DNA from 2 places in the Alcanivorax sediminis genome. Region 1 is predicted to be linked to the other one. Evidence: predicted binding sites of a transcription regulator. Region 1 holds the regulator's gene; the other holds the start of a gene.
What was found. The regulator PhoB, encoded in region 1, activates phosphate uptake and scavenging genes when phosphate is short. The targets are predictions, from matches to a motif close to TGTCATANNNNTGTCANA.
Positions count from the first base shown of each region.

Region 2: GFN93_RS13605 (glycerophosphodiester phosphodiesterase) is a predicted target of PhoB. The motif match lies at 2,061-2,078, and genes of this name have one in related genera.

Region 1 is NZ_WIRE01000001.1:536,629-548,500, reverse strand. It holds gene phoR (phosphate regulon sensor histidine kinase PhoR) at 1-1,262, opposite strand, end outside; gene phoB (phosphate regulon transcriptional regulator PhoB) at 1,334-2,038, opposite strand; gene ubiA (4-hydroxybenzoate octaprenyltransferase) at 2,360-3,232, opposite strand; gene GFN93_RS02290 (chorismate--pyruvate lyase family protein) at 3,406-3,975, opposite strand; gene rd (rubredoxin) at 4,194-4,358, shown strand; gene GFN93_RS02280 (NAD(P)/FAD-dependent oxidoreductase) at 4,482-5,630, shown strand; gene GFN93_RS02275 (hypothetical protein) at 5,702-6,079, shown strand; gene GFN93_RS02270 (hypothetical protein) at 6,170-6,649, shown strand; gene GFN93_RS02265 (DUF4136 domain-containing protein) at 6,734-7,375, shown strand; gene GFN93_RS02260 (GGDEF domain-containing protein) at 7,794-8,855, shown strand; gene GFN93_RS02255 (MATE family efflux transporter) at 9,138-10,421, opposite strand; gene znuB (zinc ABC transporter permease subunit ZnuB) at 10,625-11,407, opposite strand; gene znuC (zinc ABC transporter ATP-binding protein ZnuC) at 11,400-11,872, opposite strand, start outside.
Region 2 is NZ_WIRE01000001.1:2,975,088-2,986,959, forward strand. It holds gene GFN93_RS13595 (glycosyltransferase) at 1-740, opposite strand, end outside; gene GFN93_RS13600 (sulfotransferase) at 827-1,987, opposite strand; gene GFN93_RS13605 (glycerophosphodiester phosphodiesterase) at 2,135-2,944, shown strand; gene GFN93_RS13610 (patatin-like phospholipase family protein) at 2,914-4,122, opposite strand; gene GFN93_RS13615 (GNAT family N-acetyltransferase/peptidase C39 family protein) at 4,347-5,444, shown strand; gene nqrM ((Na+)-NQR maturation NqrM) at 5,637-5,873, opposite strand; gene GFN93_RS13625 (FAD:protein FMN transferase) at 5,875-6,885, opposite strand; gene nqrF (NADH:ubiquinone reductase (Na(+)-transporting) subunit F) at 7,081-8,310, opposite strand; gene nqrE (NADH:ubiquinone reductase (Na(+)-transporting) subunit E) at 8,325-8,945, opposite strand; gene GFN93_RS13640 (NADH:ubiquinone reductase (Na(+)-transporting) subunit D) at 8,958-9,623, opposite strand; gene GFN93_RS13645 (Na(+)-translocating NADH-quinone reductase subunit C) at 9,623-10,471, opposite strand; gene GFN93_RS13650 (NADH:ubiquinone reductase (Na(+)-transporting) subunit B) at 10,471-11,730, opposite strand; gene GFN93_RS13655 (Na(+)-translocating NADH-quinone reductase subunit A) at 11,733-11,872, opposite strand, start outside.

The sequences.
Region 1 (11,872 bases):
TGGCAGGTAAAGGTGCTGCCCTGTCCCAGCTGGCTCTTGATTTCGAGTCGCCCACCGTGGCGAATCATGACGTGCTTGACGATGGCCAATCCAAGACCGGTGCCGCCGGTCTGGGTGACGCGGCTGTTATCGGGTCGGTAAAAGCGTTCAGTGAGACGGGGGATGTGGGCCGGGTCTATACCCAGACCATTGTCTGTCACCGACAGATGTGCGCCCTTGTCATCCTGCCACCAGTTGATCCTGATGTGGCCGTTGGCGGGAGTGTACTTGACGGCATTGGTAATCAGGTTGCCGAATGCACTTTCCAGTTCTGCAGGGTTGGCGACCAGGCGAGCATCATCGGGTACCTCCAGTTCGATGACGTGCTGTTTGTCTGCACTGATGGCCAGCGCATTTTCCCGCATGCGGTTGAGCATGCCATGCACGGCCACGGCCTGGCGGTCATTGTCGGCATCGGTGTTTTCCAGTCGGGACAGTAGCAACAGGTCGGTCACCAGGGCTTCCATCCGATTGGACTGGCTTTCCATCTGGGACAGCGCCCGGCGTAAACGCGCCTGCTCTTCGGGAACGGTATCCAGCAATGTTTCCAGATAACCCTTCAGCACCGTGAGCGGGGTTTTCAGTTCGTGACTTACATTGGCGACGAAATCTTTTCGCATCTGTTCGAGGTGATGCAGACGGGTCACATCCCGGGCCATGATGAGTTGTTCGCCTACGCCAAATTCCGTGACCCGGAATTGCAGAATACGGTTGTCATCTACCGGAGAGGGGATTTCCAGCGGTTCCTTGAAATCACCTTCGTGCAGGTAATCAGTGAAACGCGGGTGGCGGACCAGGTTCGTCAGTGGTTGGCCCAGATCCTGGCCTGCATTGAAGCCCATGTAGCGTTCGGCAGAAAGGTTCCAGTACTCGAGATAGCCGTGTTGATCAATCAGGATGACCACGTCTTCCAGGGCATTAACCGATTGCTGGGCTCGATGAATGATGCCCTGAAGGGTTTCCTGCGCGCGGCGTTCCTTCTGAAAGAGATGTTCCAGGCGAGTGTAGAACTCCCCCCACAGGCCGATACTGTCCGGTGGCTCGGTGTGGTCATCGCGCACTAGCCAGCTATACAGGGCGAACAGCTGGCGGGTACTCCAGAAAATATAACCCACCAGGCCCGCCAGCAACGGCCAGATATGGCCGACGGCAAGGGCCGCAACGGCGGCCAGTGTGATAAGGCCGGCAATGCGGTTAACTTCTTTGGCCAGACTGGCTTTCATGCTGTCGAGTTGCCCTTTTCGGGAATCATCGGGGTACGGCGAACAAGCTGCACCCTATCACATTTTCCACTTCAGGACGCCTTGGCCGCCTTCACTGAAAAACGGTACCCGGTGCCACGTACTGTCTGGATAAAACGATCAAAACCAAAGGGGGCCAGGGCCTTGCGCAGGCGGCGGATATGGACGTCGATGGTGCGGTCTTCCACATACACATTGGCACCCCAGACCTGGTCCAGCAGCTGGGTGCGGGAATAGGCGCGCTCCTGATGGCTCATGAAGAATTCCAGCAGGCGGTATTCGGTGGGCCCCATGTCGACAGGCTCGTCATTGGCGCTAATGCGGTGGCTCACGGGGTCGAGGCACAGCCCTTCTACCTCGATGGCTTTTTCGGCCGCAGCGCTGGAAACGCGGCGCAGCACTGCCTTGATACGGGAGATCAGTTCGCGGGTAGAAAAAGGCTTGGTGATATAGTCGTCCGCACCCACGTCCAGCCCCTGCACCTTGTTATCTTCTTCGCTCTTGGCGGTGAGCATGATGATGGGGATTTCGTTGGTGGTCTCGTCGCGCTTGAGGCGGCGGGCCAGCTCGATGCCGGTGACGGAGGGCAACATCCAGTCCAGCAAAACCAGATCCGGGCGTTCGTCCACGATGATCTCGTGGCCGCGCTGGGCGTTTTCGGCTTCCAGAACGTCAAAGTCGGCCAATTCCAGGGCGACGGCGACCATCTCGCGGATAGCGGGCTCGTCATCAACAATCAATATGCGGTTTCGGGACATGGCGTACCTTTCCTTGCCTGTCTGTGATTTGACCCTATTAGATTGCTCTTTTATGACATCAGTATGACAAGTTGGGCTGGATTTGGGGGAAATGCAAGAGTAGTGACAAGCTTCAAGCTGCAAGCTACAACGCGGATCGATTGCGGAGCCACCCGAAGACTTCGGGGGCCGCGTTTCCAGGTCCGAGTGGGTAAGCAGTGGGCTGGACTTGAAGCCGTAAGGTTTGATCAGCCATTAATCGCGGGTACGGCATGGCAGAACCTGAAACCCTGACCCGCGTTGTAGCTTGTAGCTTGTAGCTTGTTGCTTGAAGCTTGCTACTCAAAAGTACTGGAAATACAACCCCACAAACACGCACGCCCCGCTCCAGTGATTGTTCAGGAAAGCGTGGAAACTGGGCCAGCGTTCCCGGTAACGGATCAGGGTATGCTGATAAATAAAGGTCAGCGACATGGCGGCGATGCCGGCATACCAGGGCCAGGTAAACTCCAGCCGCTGACCGACCATGATCAGTGCCAGCAACGTGAGTCCCTGCAACACCCCGATCATCAGCCGGTCGGCATCGCCAAACAGGATGGCGGTACTCTTGATGCCCATCTTCAGATCATCCTCCCGGTCGCACATGGCGTACTGGGTGTCATAGGCGACAGTCCACACCACATTGGCCACATACAGTAGCCAGGCGATTTCCGGTACTTCGCCGGTTTCCGCAGCAAAGGCCATGGGAATGGCCCAGCTGAACGCAGCACCCAAAAACAGCTGCGGCATGAAAGTGAAGCGTTTGGTGAACGGGTAAAGCACCGCCAGACCCAAACCGCCGAATGACAGCCAGAAGGTCAGCTCATTCAGGAACAGCACCAGCACAAAGGCCAGCAGGCCCAGCCCGGCAAACAGGGCCAGTGCTTTTTTGCTGCTGATCGCCTCGGTGGCCAACGGCCGCCCCTTGGTGCGCTCGACGCCGCCGTCAAAATCCCGGTCGGCAAAATCATTAATGACGCAACCGGCGGCGCGCATGATCACAACACCGAGAAAGAAAATGACGATGGTCTTCAGGCTTGGCGCGCCCTCCCCGGCAATCCACACCGCCCAGAGAGTTGGCCACAGCAGCAGCAAGGTGCCAATGGGGCGATCCAGGCGCATCAATTGCAGGTATGGCCATAGGGCAGGATAGCGGCGTTCAACGAAGGCAAACATGGGACATCCGGTTGTCAGGGCGGGGATAAGTTTCAAGTGACAAGATGCAAGTTGCAAGGAGACAGTTTCGAGTTACGAGAAGCGAGTTTCGAAAATCAAAACCCCGGCCCGCTTGCGGGGTTGTTGCCTTTCGCAACTCGAAACTCGTTACTCGCCATCATCGGTAATGCTGATCAGGCAGATGCGTGGTCCGCGCCTTGCAGCTTGAAGCTTGTCGCTTGCACCTCCGTTCCTACCTTCTCCCACAACGCCGGCAGGAAATACTCCGCCACCAGCAATGGCGCGCCGCGTTTGATAAAGCGTGACTGGCGGCCCCAGCACACCGGGTGGCCGTGACCAGGGGATGCCAGCCGGGCCCAGACCTGATCACGCTGGCAAAGCGGCCGTTTGTAGAGCTCCAGCCCCAGGGAGCGACTGCCCATGTGGCCCAGGGAGCGATTGGCGCCGCGCAGGCTGGTGATGGGCAGGATACTGCGGGCAGCGACCACGGGCGTATCATCCAGCATCAGGGTGACTTCGCGGATCAGTGCAGCCTGGCGGTCCGGTAGCCCCAGAAGCAGCCTTTCCTCAAGGGCGGGCACGGCCATGGCGTGAAAGCCCGGAATGACCCGAAACTGGCCATGACGCTTCAGACGCAGGGTCAGGGAATCGGGGTCAGCCATCCAGTCGCGGATCTGCACAGGCATCACCAGCTGTTCCAGCGGGCGCCAGTGGCTGTCAGGATGCAGGGGGGCAGGCAGCATGAATGTCTCTACAGATCAGAAAACGCAGGCGGCAGGACTATGGCCCATGGCGGCAGTCAGGGCAAGTGGAGCCCGGTCAGATGCCCGCAGCGTCTGAATATGACAGTGCCCACTGTCATTGATTTTTGGGGCTGGCACCGATAGGTTAGGCTCCCCCGAGAAACGCCCTGTATGCGCCATTGTGAGTGTGCGCTTACTATTAATTGATGAGGTTCACCATGAAGAAGTGGGAATGTGTTGTTTGTGGTTTCATTTATGACGAAGCCGAAGGCCTGCCGGAAGAAGGCATTGCCCCGGGTACCGCCTGGGATGAGGTGCCGGAAGACTGGGTATGCCCCGACTGCGGCGTCGGCAAGGAAGACTTCGAAATGGTGGAAATCTGATTCCGGACAGCATTGTCCGGGATTTGCCCCGCAGTGGATGCGGGGCTCCATTGACTTCCGCGCCACGCTGACAGGCCTGGCCCACAGCACCTCTGCCCATCCATCGCACTTTAAGGATCATCCATGAACCCAGTCGTCATCATCGGTACCGGTCTGGCCGGCTTCAATACCGTCAAGGAATTCCGCAAGCTGGACAAGGAAACGCCCATCGTCATGCTCACCGCAGACGACGGTCGCAACTATTCCAAGCCCATGCTGTCTGCCGGTTTTACCAAGGAGAAGACCGCGGATGATCTGTGCATGGCCACGCCGGAAAAGGTGGCAGAGCAGTTCAACGTGGAAGTCCGTACCGGCATCCATGTGGCGGGCATCGATACCGCTGCCAAGCGCGTACTGCTGCCGGATGCGCACCTGGATTACAGCAAGCTGGTGTTGGCCCTGGGTGCCGATACCTGGACGCCGCCGCTGGAAGGCGATGCGGTTGGCAAGGTGTTTTCTGTCAATGATCTGATGGACTACGCCAAATTCCGCGCGGCGCTGGAAGGCAAGAAGAAGGTCACTATTCTCGGCGGTGGTTTGATTGGCTGTGAGTTTGCCAACGATCTGTCCAATGGCGGTTATGAGGTCGCGCTGGTTGAGCCCATGGGGCGCTGTCTACCGCTGCTGTTACCAGAGGCCGCGTCAGAAGCGGTGGGCAACGGCCTGGCGGAACTGGGTGTGTCTTTCCACTTTGGTCCGCTGGCCAAGGCGGTACACCACGGTGAGGGCGAGACCCTGGTGACCGAGCTGTCCGATGGCAGTGAAATCGAATCCGATGTGGTGCTGTCAGCTATTGGTCTGCGTCCGCGTATCAGCATGGCGCAGGAAGCGGGTCTGGAAACCAACCGTGGCATTATCACGGACAAGACCCTGCGAACCAGTGCCGAAGACGTTTATGCGCTGGGCGACTGCGCGGAAGTGGAAGGCCACGTGCTGCCTTATGTGCTGCCGTTGATGGCGTCTGCCCGTGCCCTTGCCAAGACGCTGTCTGGTGAAACCACTGAGGTCAGCTATGGCGTGATGCCGGTGACCATCAAGACCCCGGCCTGCCCGGTGGTGGTGTGCCCGGCGCCCCATGGCAGCGAAGGCGAGTGGGAAATCGACGCTGATGGCAGCAACGTGCAGGCGCTGTTCCGCGGCAAGGATGGTAACCTGCTGGGGTATGCCCTCACCGGCGATGCGGTGAAGGAAAAAATGAAGCTCAACAAGGAACTGCCGGCGGTTATGCCCTGATAGCGCATCACGCGGCATGCACCACGCAACAGGCAACTGGGGTGTGGTGCTGATTTGATAAAGGACTCTCCATGAAATTTGCTCTGGTTCTGCTGATCCTCGGCTGGCGCTTGCGCTGGTTGGCGTGGCGCAATGAAGGTTTCCGCAAGCAGCTGGAAAACCGTAATGTGGTGATGCAGTGGCGGACGTTTTCCGGCAAACCGGGGCGTTGGTTTCATTTCACTCCGGGCAAGGTGGTCGCCAGGGGTGGTTTGAACCCCTCACCCACTGTCACCCTCAACTTCAAGGATGCGGACTATGCGTTCGCCACCCTGAAGCAGGCGGGCAAGAACCAGATGGCGTTCATGGAAGGCATGCAGGCCGGTGACATCAAGATTGAGGGGGATCCTGGCCAATTAATGTGGTTCATGACGCTGATGAAATTCATCATGCCCGGTGGGAAAAAATAAGCGAGCCTGGTGACCTTTGGTCGGGTCGACTGTCCGGCGTGGGGTTTGTTCGGTAGCATGACCAAAACAATATAATTGCATTGGTGCAGCATGCTACGACTCGCCTCCCTACTCTTTTCTTTGACGCTGGTTTCTCTCTCCTGGGCAGCAAAAACTGCGGATACCGATAAGGTTTATCTGGTCGCCAAGTTTGATGTGGACGGCACCACCTATAATGAAGTGGTGTTTTTCCAGGATGACGCGATTGATGAGCTGGCTGACTGTAATCGCGAGATCATGTACGGGCGTCGGGGAGGGTGGCAGGTTTATACCCATATCACCAAAGCGGTCAGTGGCTTCACCTACAGTACCAGCTATGCCTGTGCCGCTGGTGCGCAACGCTTCTCTGACTGGGATCGCAGTGGCCGGGCTCCGCGTAGCCAAGTCTTTTCCGTCACAATAAAAAATGAGCGTCTAGAAGTGAAATCGCACGCAAGCTATAGCCAGTGTATGGGCTGGGTGCGCCAGCGAGGCGGTGAAACCAGCAAACAGTACTGCGGGAAATCAGCGCAACGTATTGTGAATCAGTAATTGCGATGTTTTTGGTGCTTGGCGAAGTCAGGCTTGAGCATTACCCTGACACCATTCACTTTCTGGCATACCGAAGGATTCCCCATGCAGATGGTTCAACGTGCGTTTGTTTTGTGTGCAGTCTTGCTGCTGGCAGCCTGTGCCACCACCACGGAAACCCACTCCACCTGGCAGACGAAGACCGGTGAACCCCGCCCGGCCTTTGAGCACCTGTTTGTGATTGTGCTGGCGGAATCCCCGGTGACTTCTGCGGTGGTGGAAAAGGAGGTGGGCAAGAGCCTTGCCAAGCGTGATGTGAAAGCCACGTTGTCGTCAGACAGCCTGGGCGGGGAAAGCCAGAAAGCGGAGCAGTACCGATCCCACGTGGAAGCGGCCGTGAAGGAAAGCGGTGCTGACGGGGTAATGGTAGTCAGCCTGCTCAAGGTAGAAGAGCGCGATGAGTACGTGCCGCCCCAGGTCGATTATCTACCCATGACGTCTGCCCCTATGTATCTGGGTTACGGCCCCTATGTGGGTTACAGCTACAGCGCCGTTTACCAGCCGGGCTACTACCAGAACGCCACCGATTATTACCTGCAGACCCAGCTCTATAACGTGGCCAGCAAGAAGCCGGTATGGCAGGCCCAGTCACGCAGCATGAACCCCTACAGCCTGAATGCGGGCGCGGAAGGCTATGCCAAGAGCGTGATCGGCCAGCTGGACCGCGACGGTGGCCTGAAGCGGTAGTTTGCTTGTCCTGAGTACCGGGTTGCGGCAGGAAAGCGCCTGCCGGAGCTCGGCACTCGCCGCCGCTCCTCCGAATGTGTTTTTTCAGAACCTCTCGTCCGATCTCCCCTCCAAACCCGCCTGCTGGAAACCCTGAAAAGCAATGACAGCACCCGCTCAGGGCGCGAACACGTGTGAATTGAGACTTGCAGCGCCCCTTCCCGGCAGCTCTGAGTGAGTTTTTTGGGCACCCGGCCCCGGCTTATCTATTTCGAACTGATAATGCAAAAATGTGAACCAGGTCACTTTTGGTGCTGAGCGGTAGTTTGGACCGGATATGCGTCTGTTCGGGTTATAGAGTTCCATTGGCAGGGGGGTATGATGAAAAGAAGAGAGTTTGCATGGGGCCAGGAAGGCCCGCGGGGGCGAGGGAGCCGGCATGCCAAACATGAAAACCCTGCTGGAACAGCTGCGCTTTACTGAGTCGGAGATTCGCGTCCGCAAACGCCTGTTGAGTTTTACGGCGGAGGATGTGAGCGCGCTGAAGCATTGCTGCAGCCTGATCGAACAGCGACTCGATACTATTGTCGATGCGTTTTACAGCATCCAGACCAGCGAACCGGAAATCGCCGCCTTGATTGGCGATGCGGATACCCTGGAGCGCCTCCAGTCTGCGCAGCGTCGCTATATCCTGGATCTTTTCACCGGCAATTATGACCTTGAGTACGCCAACAATCGGCTACGAATCGGCCTGGTTCATAAGCGCATCGGGGTTGAGCCGAAATATTACCTGTCTGCGGTCTATTTGCTGCGCAGGCTGTTGGTGGAAAACCTGAATGATCTGCTTGGCGACAACGACTTGCGCCTGCGTGCCATCCAGGCGCTCGACAAGCTGCTGTACTTCGATGTAACCCTGGTGTTCGAAACCTATATCCAGAGCATGATGTCTGCACTGGAAGCGGTGAAGAACCGCACCGAGGATTATGCACGAGCACTGGAAGAAACCGTGGCCATGCGCAACGGCGAGCTGCGTACCGATGCGCTGACCGGACTGACCACCCGACGTTTTCTCCATGAGGCCTTGCAGCGTACCCTGAACGCAGCACAACGCCGCGCTGAGCCGGTGAGTGTGATCTTTGTGGATGTGGATGACTTCAAGTATCTCAATGATCATCGCGGTCATGCCTATGGCGATCAGGTGCTGTGTGAACTTGGCAAGGTGTTGCTGGATGCGGCTCGTGGTGAAGATACCTGCGTGCGCTATGGCGGTGATGAATTCTGTGTAGTGCTGGCCAACAGCACCGAAGAACAGGCGCTGACCAGTTACTGTAAACGGATCAATAGTCTGCTGGCAGAGCGGCTGCCTAATGTGAAAATCAGCATGGGCGTGGTGCAAACCGGGCCGCAGCATTTTGATAAAGCAGAAGAGCTACTCAAGCATGCCGATCATCGCATGTACAAGGAAAAGACGGTGAAGAAAAACGGGCTGGCAAAGCATTGAATGAATGCCGGACGCAAGACGCCCGATGCCTGACGTTGGAAACCAAACCCACGCTGCAGGAGCGTCAACTTGTTGGCCGAAAAGGATTAACCATTCTGCAGGTGATCCGAGCCGTGGCGAGGAAAAACAGTAACGAGTAACGAGTTTCGAAAGGCAAAAGATTAAGGAAATAACCTTTCGCTTATGGCCGGGCCGGGGTTTGATCCTCGAAACTCGAAACTCGAAACTCGAAACTCGAAACTCGAAACTCACACCATTTCTGCCCGGCGACTGTGATCTCGCTCAGTCCGACAGTCGTCTCCACAACACCCACCCCATGCATATCCCCCTTGTCGCCATAAAGCCGTTCATGGTCAGCCACAGGCCGTGGTTCCCCATCCCCTGGGTCAGTGCCCAGAAAAGGAAAAATATCACCACCGATAACAGCATGGTGTTGCGCATGGCTGCGCCCCAGGTGGCGCCGACAAAGATGCCGTCCAGCCAGAAACCTGCGCTGGCGGTCAGCGGTAGCAACAGTATCCAGGGCAGGTAATGAATAGCGGTATCGCGGATTTCGGGCAGGTCGGTCAGCAGCCCGATAAGGGGAGCCCCTGCCAACGCAAAGATACCCAGCCCAAGTGCAGCGCAGGCCAGTGTCCAGCGACCGGTGGCCGTAATGGCTCGAACCAGGCTGGCATGATCCTGTTTGCCCTTGGCTTCACCCACCAGCGCTTCGGCGGCATTGGCAAAACCGTCCAGCAGATTGCTAAGGATCAAAAGAAAGGTAATCAGCACGGCGTTGGCCGCCAGCACGGCATCGCCCAGGCGTGCGCCCTGGCTGGTAAAGAAAAAGAAAGTGCTGAACAGTGCCAGGCTGCGGATAAAGATATCCCGGTTGACGCTCATCAGCGCCAGGATGGCAGGCCATTGCCAGATCGTTTCCCGTTGGCGTGGTGGGCGCAGGGCATGACGCAACCAGAACAGGCCCCCGGCAAGACCGATATATTCCGCACAGGCGCTGGCGGTGGCGACACCGCGCACATCCCAGTCCCATACCTGCACCAGCAGGATATCCAGCAAGGCATTGCTGCTGTGCATGAGCAGGGTCATCTTCAGCGGCACCCGGGTGTTGTGGGTGCCGATGGCAAAGCCGATCAGGGCAAAGTTGGCCAGCGCTGCAGGTGCGCCAAGAATACGAATGTTGATGTACTGCCGCGCCAGAGCCTGAACCTCATCGCTACCGCCCAGCAACCACAGGCCGGTTTCCCGCAATAGCGGTGTCAGCAGGATCAGTACCAGCCCAAGTGCGCCGGAGAGTACCAGCCCGCGTAGCAGCACCACACGGGTGTCGCGTTCTCCGCCGCGGGCTTGGGAGGCAAAGCCCGTCGTGCCCATGCGCAGGAAGTTGAAGGAGAAATACAAAAACATGAAAAAGTTGCTGCCCAGTGCCACCGCCGCAAGATAGCGGGGATGCGCCAGGTGCCCCACCACCGCGGTATCCACCAGCCCCAGCAATGGTGCCGTCAGATTCGACAGCAGCAATGGCCAGGCCAGCATCCAGATACGTTGGTTAAGGGAAAGACTCATTCACACTCCGGGAAAATGCCTCGCCGTAGGGGCGCCGCAGGCGACGCGAAAAGGCAGTAACGAGTTACGAGTCACGAGTTTTGAAAACCAACCTCACTGGCCGGGAAGGTTTTGAGTGAGGGTTTCGCCTTTCGCAACTCGAAACTCGTTACTCGTTGACGCTCGCTTTACGGCTCAAGCGGTGCTCCTGCAGCACAGAATGGCTACGAGGTTTTCCGCAGCAACGTCAACACAAACAACCCGCTGGCGGCCACCACAATGGAGGGGCCTACCGGGGTATTGGCAAACCAGCTCACCGTCAGCCCGGCCAGTACCGACAGGGTGCCAAGCAGGCTTGCCACTGCGGCCATCTGCGCGGGGGTATGGGTCAGTCTTCGGGCACTGGCCGCGGGAATGACCAGCAGGGAAGTAATCAGCAGGACACCGACGGTACGGATGGCGCCAGCGATGAGTAGCGCCAGCAACAGCATCAGCAGCAGGCGGGTGCGTTGCACTGCCACCCCTTCCACCTGTGCCAGTTCCTCGCTGACGGTGATGCTCAGCAGGGCGCGCCATTGCCACAGCATCAACATCAGGATGACAACCGCGCCGCTCCACAGGCCGATCACATCCTGCCAGCCCACGGCGAGCAGGTCGCCGAACAGATAGGCGAACAGGTCCACCTGAATGCCTGTCTGCAGGCTGATGGCGATTACGCCCAGCGCCAGGGTGGTGTGAGCAACGATGCCAAGCAAGGTGTCACTGGCCAGCTGCCGCTGCCGTTGCAATCCGGTCAGCGCAGCAGCGAGTCCCAGACAGACTGCCACCACGGCCAGATACAGGTTGATATCCATGGCCAGGCCCAGAGCGGCCCCCAGCAGAGCGCCATGAGCCAGGGTGTCACCAAAGAAGGCCATGCGGCGCCAGACCACAAAGGCACCCATGGGGCCGGACACCAGCGCCACGGCCAGGCCGGCAAGCAGCGGGGGCAGCAGCAGTTCAATCATGGTTGCAGGGGCCTTCGTGGTCGTGGTGATGGTGGGCGTTACCGTGCAGGTCATGGTCGTGATCATGATCGTGGGTATACAACGCCAGATTCGGGGTGCCGGCGGCCGGGCCGAACAGCTCGTGGTAGGCCGGGTCGCGGCTCACTGTCTCCGGGTTACCGGAACAGCACACATGGCGTTGCAGGCAGATCACCTCATCCGTGGCCGCCATCACCAGATGCAGGTCATGGGAGATCAGCAGGATGGCGCAGCCCAGTTCATCACGGACATCCTTGAGCAAACCGTAGAGCGCATTCTGGCCGGCCACATCCACGCCCTGGGCGGGTTCATCCAGCACCAGCAGGTCCGGTTTACGCAGCAGGGCGCGGGCCAGCAGCACTCGCTGCATCTCACCGCCGGAGAGCTGTTGCACGGCACGACGGCGCAGATGCGCTACCCCGGCCCGCTCCAGCGCAGAGCGGCGTG
Region 2 (11,872 bases), 2.4 Mb from region 1:
GTCAGATTCCCGTGGCGTTTGCATGCCTCCTCTACCTTGCCACGCAAGGGGCCATCACCGGCAATTTCGAACTGCAAGTCCGGACGAGTTGCGGCCAGCTCCAGAAAGGATTCGATGTTCTTTTCTGCAGCCAAACGTCCCACATAGCAGACCCGTGAAACGTTTTCTGCCAGCGGCGCGACCGGAGTCTGTACAAACTCCCGCGCCAGCGGGGTGCCTACCAGCTGAGGATTACGGGCGCCCGCAGCCCGAGCCTGGGCAATCATGGATTCGCAGATGGTGGCGGCAGTTTCACTGCCCTGGAACAGGGTACGGTTCACCCAGTTAAGGAAGCCCCCCGCCCATTTTGCCAGCCGTCTGCCCCAGTAAAGCTCTACCAGCCGGTTATAGTCGGTCTGGAATGTCACACACACCGGGATACCCCATTTCCTGGCGATCCAGTAGCCAATCATGGAGAAAATGCCCGGCCCCGGGATCACGATCACATGGGGCTTCATCTCCCAGACCAGCGCACTGAGCTCTCTGACTTTTGGAAAGAACAGTCGCTGGGTAGGATCGCCTGGAATCGGCATGGAAGCCCCCTGGCAAGGGTGTGGATCCTGCAGACACGGCTGGACCAGTTCAACCCGTTCCACCTGACTTTCCAGATGCGAGACCAGATCCTGGAAATAGGCACCGACGCCATTCCGGCCCTTGATCGCATCCACCACAAACAGTACACGAAGCGTTTTGGTATCCATGGGGCGAGTATCAACGCGCAGGATGTCCAAATTGTGACACTTCCTGGGTGGCCAGAATTGAATGTGCGACAGAATGTAACAGCCGCTCAGGCCACACTGTCCCGTGGGCGGGGGAAATCAAAGCGGTCGTAGACCCACCCGAACGTCTCGTTCAGTGTGTCGGCATCCACCCCTAGGTTTTCAAGGGAATAGCGATGCCCGCTCTGGTACTGCCTGGCCTGGCGGTCCTGCATTTCCAACCGCTCCCGGAAAGCCGAATCCGCCTCCCAGCCAAACTGCTGATAAAACCTCAGCACCGTCTCCGCAGGCTCTACTGCCAGCACCTCCATCACCGAAATGGCCTGGCGCTCAGGCTGCATTGCGACCAGAGCAGAAAGAAGATGCCGATAGTAGTAATCCAGCATGGCGAGGAAACCCTGACGCCAGTAGGCGGTGGTGTCCCGCCCATCAAAGATCTGCGCACCGATCAGGATCGAGTTGATCTGTGAAGGCACCGATTGACTGGGGTTACGCAGGCAGCCGATAAAGCGCGCATCGGGAAAGGTATGTGAAAGCGTCTGCAACCAGGGCGTGAACGACGGGTTCTTCGAGAGCAGCTGCTTGTGCTGGCCATGAAAATACAGATGGCGTTGCACGAATCGACGGTAAGCCTTCATCAATCGGGCTTTTTCTCTGTCACTGCCATCACGGTCCAGAAACGTCAGGCGCCACAGCGCTGGAGCCGGCACCACCAGCACCAACAGGAAACAGCCCCATACGGGAATCAACCCGAGATAATCTTCTTCCGGGTCAAGCAGGCCGGTCTTGTGGATACCATCCAGCCCACCCAGCAAGCGGCGTTCGCTCCATGACAACAGCCTGCCCAACGGGCGGCCAATCTTCTGATCCAGGCAGGCCAACGCAGTCCAGAAATAGCGCTGGGTAATGGAAGGCGCAAACAGCAGCTCCCAGAGCGCCGTGGTAGTAAAGCGCTCATCGAGCGCCAGCAGTCGATGCAGAAAGGTGGTGCCGCTACGGGGCACGCCTACCACAAACAGAGGCTCACGAATCTGCACCCGGCGGAAATCAGGAAACAGAACATGATCCAGCAACAACCCAATTCCATTAATACCCTGCACGAGTAGAAACAAGGGCCAGAACAACAGCAGCACCGCCAGACGCTGCAGCGACACACCACGGGTCGTGCCCTGATAGTCTGGCAGCCACCCCACCAGGAGGCACTGCACATAACGCAATAGCACCGACACCCAAACCTCCTGCTCGTATTCGACCCTGCTGACCAAGCCCCGAAGCCATGACAGGCAGGTTACAAGTGCAACAAGTCATAAAAATGACACCTCCCCTATTGCCTGTGGGTCACAGCGCTGTCATCTTTCTGGCAAAGAATTACTCGTATGAATATTGCGATGACTCAACCCGTTACAGCCATCCCCCTCACCCCCTCAGCCCCAGCGCTGGTGGGACATCGTGGCGCCCGTGGCGAAGCGCCGGAGAACACGCTGGCCAGTTTTCAGGTGGCGATCGAAGCCGGGGTGACGGAAATGGAGCTGGATGTTCGTTTGTCGTCAGATGGCCAGCTGATTGTCCTGCACGATAGCGACATCACCCGTACCACGGGCATGAAAGGCAGTGTGCGGCAATACACCCGGGCGCAACTGGGGGTCATGGATGCCCGTCGCAACACACCAGGCTGGCATAGCCCTACCGGTATTCCCTCACTACAGGAAGTGGTGGATCTGTGCGGGCCTGAAATGCGCTTTCAGTTTGAGGTCAAAGGCGCCGACAGGATTATTCTCCACCAACTGGCCCACCACCTCACACATATGATTCACGAGCAACAGCTCCAGTCTCGTGTGGTGGTCACGTCCAGCCACACCGGCTTCCTGCGCATGATGGGCACCATGGCACCGGACATCGAACGGGGCTATGTATGTCAGTATCGCTACCTGCAACCCACTCGACGGGCTCAGGCGCTGGGATGCACCTGGCTAATTGCCCATTTTTCACTGGTGAGCCCGTCACTGATGCGTCGGGCCAACAAGCGTGGGCTAAGAGTCTCTGTCTGGACAGTCAACGACCTGACCGAAGCGGATCGACTGACGCGGCTGAAAGTGGACAGCATCATCACTGACTACCCCACCAGCTTTGTCAGCCATTTTCGCCGCAAGCACCGTTATGCGGATCTTGGCGGAGCATCGAGCTGATCATCACTTTCCGCGCCTGCCCTCCCCCTGGCCAGTAGGGGCTCAGGGCTGAAGAACGCATGGATTTCATCCTTGCGCCCCATGGCGTCCTTGTACCCCATCTCGATCAGGGCGCGGGTAAACCCGGGCTCAAAAAGCAGGTAACTCATGGCACTGGCGCCCGGCGAACGGGTAGCACCGGAACCGCGCAGGAAGAAACGCAAGGTACGCGGCAGCTCCTTCAGGTGCTCCGCAGCAATCTCATCAATCGGACGCGAAGGATAGATCTTCAGCACATCCACCTCTCTCAGGCTGATGCCATGCTTTCGTCGCGCCCGCTCTCCCAGAGCGGAGAGGGTATGATTGATACGTTCCAAACGCTCCACATCCCCTTCAAGGGTATCGACAAAAACGCTGTTGAGTACATGACCCAGCACCTGAGCCATTGAAGGGTAGCCAGCGAGCACCCTTTGCCGGGTCGCTGAAGCGTTACCAGAGACACCAATCACCAGCAGCCTTGAAGCACCAAGGTGCACCGCAGGGCTGAGTGGCGCCAGCTGGCGCAAGGCGCCATCACCGTAGTAGCCGCCATCGACTTTACCGGCAGGGAACAGGATCGGAATGGCTGCCGAGGCCAACAGATGCTCTACGCCAATCCGGGAACGCTTGCCCTTGCGCCGAGCACGCACCCAATCCGCCAGATCCGGGGCCCCCTGAAAGAAACTTTCCGATTCACCGGTCGCATAGTTGGATGCGGTAATGGACAGCGCGCGAAGGTGGCCCAGCTCAATATTCTGTTGAATGCGCTGAAAATTGACCACCAGTGTCAGCAGGCGCTGCAAGGGAAGATTGTCCAGCAAGGCACTGCGATCCGGGGTACGCCCTGTGGTGAAACCGGAGAACAGCCAACGCACAATCCCCTTGAGGCAGGCATAAAGATCTGTCCGGTATACCTGCTCCGCAGTCAGGTTGGACCACACACGCTCCAGCCCGCGCACCGCAGTGCGATAATTCCCTGCATTGGCAGACAGGGCCGCCGCATTGATAGCGCCTGCAGAGGTACCACAGATAATTGGAAAAGGGTTGGGAGTACCGCGATCCAGTAACTCGGCAATGGCCGACAGCACACCAACCTGATAAGCCCCACGGGCTCCACCCCCGGAAAGCACCAGCCCCCTGACCGGATCCTGTTGCGGCATTACATCCCTCCTTTTTGATAAGTTCAGTATGCCGTGGGGTTCAGATAACTGCCACCGGCGATACACCAACGGCCCCCTGGCCGGCTTCGGCAGCTTCCATAATTCAAAACTCGCCATCTGGAATGTTTTCGTCGTTGAAAACTCATTCCTCGCCCGCTTCATATTCCACTGGTTCCCTGTGCCTCAGTTGCCTTATGCTGGGCTACTCTCAAGGAACAAGGACCATGTGCTCCGTCACCCTCCGCCCTGCCCTGCCTGCTGATCTTGACGCGCTCACAGCGCTCGAACACCGCTGCTTTGATTTGGATCGACTGTCCCGCCGTAGCTTCCAGAAATGGATCAAGCGCAGGCATGAGGGCTTCATCATCGCCGAAACTGCGGACCGGACACTGGCCGGCTACGCGCTGGTGCTACTGCAACCGGGTACCCGGCTGGCGCGCCTGTATTCCATCGCCGTGGACCCTTCACTGCGCGGTCAGAAACTGGGGGAAAAGCTGATGGATGCTGCAGAACGTTATGCCCATGAAGAGCGCCGTCTTTATCTTCGCCTGGAGGTGCGCAAGGACAACCACTGCGCCATCGCACTCTATGAAAAGCGAGGCTACCGGCTGTTCGGCCTGACACCGGATTACTACGAAGACCATCAAGACGCCCTCCGCTATCAGAAGCGTCTCCACTACCAGCCCGCCAACGACGCGCGTCTGCATTTACCCTGGGTACAACAGAGCACACCCTTTACCTGTGGGCCGGCCTGTCTGTTGATGGCATTGGCTGCCTTGAAAGACAGAACACCAGACACCACCGAAGAGCTGTTGCTGTGGCGAGAAGCGACCACCATCTACATGACCGCAGGCCACGGAGGCTGTCATCCCATGGGGCTGGCGATAGCCGCCCAACGCCGCGGGCTATCCGCCTCCGTCTGGTGTAACCAGAAAGGCCCGTTGTTTGTGGATTCTGTGCGCGATCCGGACAAGAAGACCGTGATCACCACCCTGCACCAGTATTTTGTCGATACCTGCAAGAAGGATGGCATCAAGGTGAACTATCAGGATTTCACGGCAAACGACCTGGACAGGGCCATCGCCGCCGGCAAGATTGTGCTGGTAATGATCAGCACCTGGCGCCTGGATGGGCGCAAGGCTCCGCACTGGATCGCGATCAGCGGCAGTGATGAGGAATGCTTCTACATCCACGACCCTGACCCGGGCGAAGATCAGGTTCCGCTGGACTGCCAGCATGTGCCTATCACCAGGGAAAAATTTGAGAAGATGCGTAAGTACGGTCAGGCCAAACTGCGCACGGCGGTGGTGTTGGGTCCGTAAACAGTCTGCAAACTCTGCGCCCCTATCCAGAAAACCTGGCGAGTTTCGAAGAACAAAACCTAACCCCGAAAGCTGGCAAAGGTCTTGCCTTTCGTCACTCGCTCCTCGAAACCCGTAACTAGAATGTCACCCAACGGGCGTAAAAAAGCCCGCACGAGGCGGGCTTCTTTCTGTAACGCCGAAGGCCTGGCATTACATCTTCATTACATCCTTTCCGAGGGCCGCAGCCTTCTCGCTGTCGATCTTCTTGCTGTTCTCTTCGCATTTACCGCGATCACCACCACAGATTTCGCAGCCTTCTTTCAGGCCCAGATTGGCAAGGCCACCGCAGGAGCCCTGTAGCGGTTTGTTGGACATGATCACGCCAATGGCCATGCCGGCGAACAGCAGCCCCATAAACACCACAGCAAAGATAATGGTCATCAACATGTCACTTGTCCTCTACGATTGCATCGAAGGCAGGAGTCGACAACTCTTTTACGCCTTCATCTGTTCTGACAATAAAAAACACCGCCAGTTCATTCGCCTTGGCGAACGCCATGCCTTCCTTGGGTCCGAGCACTGTCATCGCCGTGGCCAGACCATCGGCCATCATGGCACTCTTGTGCAACACGGACACCGACGCCAGGGCATGTTGCACAGGGTACCCCGTGCGTGGATCAATAGTGTGTGAGTACAGTTTACCATCCGACTCGAAGAAATTCCGGTAATCCCCGCTGGTCGCCACCGCCATGTCCTTGAGGGCGACCACCTGCTCCACTTCACGAACGCCCGGAATGGGACGCTCAACGGCAATACGCCAGGGCTGACCATAGGGTTTGGTACCCCGGGCACGTAATTCGCCACCCACTTCCACCAGCCAGGACTTCAGACCATGTTTGTCCATAAGCTCGGCAACCTTGTCTACTGCAAACCCTTTCGCAATAGAGGACAGGTCAACGTACACCTCCCCAGGCTGCAGCAGCCGTGGCCCATCGAGAAGCAGGGATTGCCATCCGACCCGACGGCGAGCCGCCTCAATTTCGTCTGCCTGAGGTGGTTCAAAACGATCAGACTCCGGGCCGAAGCCCCACAAATTCACCAACGGGCCAACCGTAACGTCATAGGCCCCACCGGTCATTTCCGAGAGAGAGAAAGCGGCCTTCAATACCTTTTGGGTATCTGCCGGCAAATCCACTAACGTGCCCGCCGCAGCCTGATTAAACTGGCTGAGGACGGAATCCGCACGATAAGTGCTCATTTCTGCATTCACCTGCTCCAACGCCGCCTCGATATCGGCCTTGAGCGAATCAATGCTCTCATCCGGTGTGCCGGTGTATTTGACACTCCAGGTGGTACCCATGGTCGGACCGCTGAGCACTGACAGCCGGTTTTTGCTGTCGTCACAAGCGCTCAACAGCAATGTCAGGGAAAGCACCAACAGGGAAAGGATGCGGGTCATGGTTCGGTCCGGTATGTGGGAGAATCAAGCTACAAGCTTAAAGCTGCAACACGGGATGAGATATCCGGTTTTGGGAGTCAGTGCCCGCGCCTCCGGGCTAGACGCGGGATCAAACCTTCCTGAACATCAGGCCCTGGCACGCGTTGTAGCTTGTAGCTCAAACAAAAACGCCGGCCCGAGGGCCGGCGTTCGGGATCAGCCGCCGAAATCATCCAACAGGATGTTTTCCGGCTCCACGCCCAGGTCTTCAAGCATCTTGATGACCGACGCGTTCATCATCGGCGGTCCACACATGTAGAACTCGCAGTCTTCAGGGGCCGGGTGGTCCTTGAGATACTGCTCGTAAAGCACGTTATGGATGAAACCGGTGAGACCAGTCCAGTTATCTTCGGGTTGCGGATCGGACAGCGCCAGATGCCACTCGAAGTTATCGTTCTCTTCTGCCAGCTGGTCGTATTCCTCGGTGTAGAAACACTCGCGAACACTGCGGGCACCGTACCAGAAGCTCATCTTGCGATCAGAGTTCAGGCGCTTGAGCTGATCGAAGATGTGGCTGCGCATGGGAGCCATACCCGCGCCACCGCCGATGAATACCATCTCCGCATCGGTCTTCTTGGCGAAGAACTCACCGAAGGGTCCGAATACGGTGATCTTGTCGCCTGGCTTCAGGTTGAACACGAAGGAGCTCATGATACCCGGCGGGATATCCTTGGAGCCCGGAGGCGGAGTGGCGATCCGGATATTGAACTTGAGGATGCCCTTCTCTTCCGGGTAGTTGGCCATGGAGTAGGCACGGATAACCGTTTCCGGATTCTTCGCCTTCAAATCGAAGAAGTTGAAGCGCTCCCAGTCACCACGGTATTCCTCGGCAATATCAAAGTCAGAGAAGTTGATATCATAGGCCGGTGCTTCCAGCTGCACGTAACCGCCAGCGCGGAAATCCACGTTCTCGCCTTCGGGCAGCTTCAGGGTCAGCTCCTTGATGAAGGTGGCCACGTTGTCATTGGAAACGACTTCGCACTCCCACTTCTTCACCCCGAAGAACTCTTCAGGAACCTGAATCTTCATGTCCTGCTTCACGTTCACCTGGCAGCTCAGACGCCAGCCATCGCGAATCTCACCCTTGGTGAAGTGACCTTCTTCGGTAGGCAGAATGTCACCACCACCATCGAGTACCTGACAACGGCACTGTGCGCAGGTACCACCACCGCCACAGGCGGAAGACAGGAAGATACCCTGATCAGCCAGGGTCCCCAGCAGCTTGCCACCAGCGGGGGCATCAATGCCCTTTTCTGCATCATCATTGATATCGATGTGCACATCACCAGTGCTGACCAAACGGGAACGTGCAGTCAGGATCACGGCCACCAGCGCAATCACGATGGCAGTGAACATGACGACACTGAGAATAATCTCGACACTCATTGTTCAACTCTCCCTTACAGCTGCACGCCGGAAAATGACATAAAGCCAAGCGACATCAGGCCCACAGTAATGAAGGTGATGCCCAGGCCTTTCAGGCCATCCGGTACATCGCTGTACTTCAGCTTCTCACGGATACCCGCCAGCAATGTGATAGCCAGCGCCCAACCAGTACCCGCACCCAGGCCATACACCACGGATTCACCGAAGTTGTAATCACGCTCCACCATGAATAGGGACGCCCCCATGATGGCGCAGTTTACGGTGATCAACGGCAGGAAGATGCCCAGTGCGTTGTAGAGGCTGGGGACATACTTGTCCAACGCCATTTCAAGGATCTGCACCAGTGCCGCGATGACACCGATATAGCTCAGCAGCCCCAGGAAACGCAGGTCGAGCTTGGCAAGCTCGGGAATCCCGGTCCAGGACAGTGCGCCTTCATTCAAAAGGTAAGTCAGCAACAGGTTGTTGACGGGTACCGTGATGGTTAGCACCACGACCACGGCAACGCCAAGACCAATTGCAGTGGAAATCTTCTTGGATACCGCGATAAAGGTACACATACCCAGGAAGAAGGCCAGCGCCATGTTTTCAACAAAGACGGCGCGGACGAACAGGCTCAGATAATGTTCAAACATTCCTCGTCTCCGTTAAAACGCGTCGCTGACACGGGTGTTGGGCTTCATCTTGAAGTCATCCGCTTCCACCTGAGCAGGCTTCCAGGAACGGATTGCCCAGATGAACAGACCGATCAGGAAGAACGCACTCGGCGGCAGCAGCATCATGCCGTTCGTGAGGTACCAGCCGCCGTCGGAAACCTTGGGCAAGATCTGGTGACCGAACAGGCTGCCTGCACCCAGCAACTCGCGAGTGAACCCGAGGCCCAACAGAATCACTGAGTAACCCAGACCGTTACCAATACCATCCAGGAAGGAAGGAATGGGCGGGTTCTTCATGGCGAAAGCTTCCGCACGGCCCATCACGATACAGTTGGTGATAATCAGCCCCACGAATACCGACAGCTGCTTGGAAATACTGTAGGCATAGGCTTTCAGGAACTGGTCTACCACGATTACCAATGAGGCAATGATGGTCATCTGTACGATGATCCGGATGCTGGACGGGATGCTGTTACGGATGGAGCTCACGAACAGGTTCGAGAACGCCGTTACCGCGGTCAGCGCGATACACATGGTCACCGTGGTGCTCAGGTTACTGGTCACCGCCAGCGCGGAACAGATACCGAGGATCTGTAGCGCGATGGGGTTGTTGTCGAAAATCGGACCTAACAGGATGTCCTTGGTTTTCTCCGCCATTACGCTTCTCCTTCCGGCTGCTCGCTGGATTCCACAGTCTCACTGACTGCAGCCGCTTCACTGCTTTGGCCAGTGACATTGCTCTCTTGCTGCATGCGCTGCAAGTAAGGGCCGAAACCATTTTCGCCAACCCAGAACCGCAAGAGGTTGTTGACCCCGTTACTGGTCAGGGTCGCACCGGCAAGGCCATCAACCTTGTGCTCGGCATTCGGAGTGTTGGCTTCCACGGTACCTTTGATCACCTGGATTTCCACTTCACCCTGCTCGCCGAACAGTTTCTTGCCGTGCCACAGCGCTTTCCATTTCGGGTTATCTACTTCGCCACCAAGACCCGGGGTCTCGGCATGCTCGTAAAAACCGAGGCCCGCCACGGTGTTGGCATCCGGCTCAAGCGCCAGGAACCCGTACAGCGTAGACCACAGGCCATAGCCATGAACCGGCAGAATGATGCGGCTCAGTTCGCCGTTGTCATCCTTGGCCAGGTAAACTTCAGCTACTTTGGCCTGGCTTTTGATGGAAGCCTTGTCCACGTCACCACTCAGACGCACGGACTGCTTGGGATCCTTGGCAGCCTTGCGCTGATCGTAGGATTCCGGCATGTCCACGTAGTCGCCAGTGTCGATGTCCACAAACTTTCGCTCGATGGTCGCGAACTGCTCATTTACATCAACACCCGCTTCGTACATACCTGCGGCCTGCAGGATGTTCATGCGTTTGTCGATCAGCTTGTTTTCATTCTGAACCGGACGCAGGCTGACTGCAGCAGTAGCAACCACTACACCGCAGACAACACATACCAGGAAGGCGACCAGCAGTGTTTTACCAACTGTTTCGTTCTTTCCAGCCATTACGCTACTCCCCCGGTACGACGCAGACGACGACGGATGTTTGCCTGAGTGACGAAGTAGTCAATCAGCGGCGCACACAGGTTACCGAAAAGGATTGCCAGCATGATGCCTTCCGGGAAGGCCGGGTTGATTACCCGGATCAGGACGGTCATCACACCAATCAAGGCACCGAAAATGTACTTGCCGGTATTGGTCATGGACGCAGAAACCGGATCAGTTGCCATGAAGATCATACCGAAAGCGAAACCGCCCACGGTCAGGTGCCAGTACCACGGCATATCGAACATGGCGTTGGTATCGGAACCGACACCATTAAAGATGGCAGACATGCCAACCATGCCCAGGAACACGCCCAGCACGATGCGCCAGGAAGCAATCTTGGTCAGCAGCAGTGCAGCACCACCGATCAGAATGGCTAGAGTAGAAGTTTCGCCGATACTACCCTGAATATTGCCCAGGAAGGTGTTCATCCAGGCCAGGCTGGCAGTGGCAGCCGCAGCACCTTCAGTCAGCGCGTTGGCAGTCAGACCCACCGCATAGTCCAGATTGCCGGATGCCGCCAGTGACAGGGAGGTCGCGCCTGAGAAGTTGTCCACCGCGGTCCAGACTGCATCACCGGACATCTGTGCCGGGTAAGCGAAGTACAGGAATGCACGGCCAACCAGTGCCGGGTTGAGGAAGTTCTTGCCGGTACCGCCAAACACTTCCTTGCCGATGACCACACCGAAGGAAATACCCAGGAATACCTGCCACAGAGGGATCGCCGGTGGCAGAATCAGTGTGAACAGGATACCTGTCACGAAGAAACCTTCGTTCACTTCATGACCGCGCTTCCAGGCAAACAGGCCTTCCCAGATAAAACCACCGATGTAGACAGTCAGCAGAATCGGGATGTAGTAGACAGCGCCATGCAGGACGTTCGCCAACAAGCTATTGGGATCAAAGCCGGTCAGGGCCATCACCACATCACTGCGCCAGCCGGCAAGCGGACTCGCACCCAGCTCGGCAATCTGCATGTTTGCCTGATAACCAACGTTCCACAAACCGAACAGGATCGCAGGGAAAGTGCAGAACCACACTGTCATCATGATGCGTTTCAGGTCGAGACCATCACGTACATGCGCGCCGGTCCGGGTAACGGAATCCGGGCTATACAGCATGGTGTCGAACATTTCGTAGAAGGTGTAATACTTCTCGAACTTGCCGCCTTCATGGAAATGCGGAGCGACATTCTTGTCCAGATAGTTTCTCAAGCCCATGCTCAGCCCTCCGCTTCAATGGTAGTGAGGTTGTCGCGCAGGATCGGACCGTATTCATACTTGCCAGGGCACACAAAGGTACACAGGGCCAGGTCTTCTTCCAGCAGCTCCAGAGCGCCTAGCGCCACCGCACTGTCAGTAT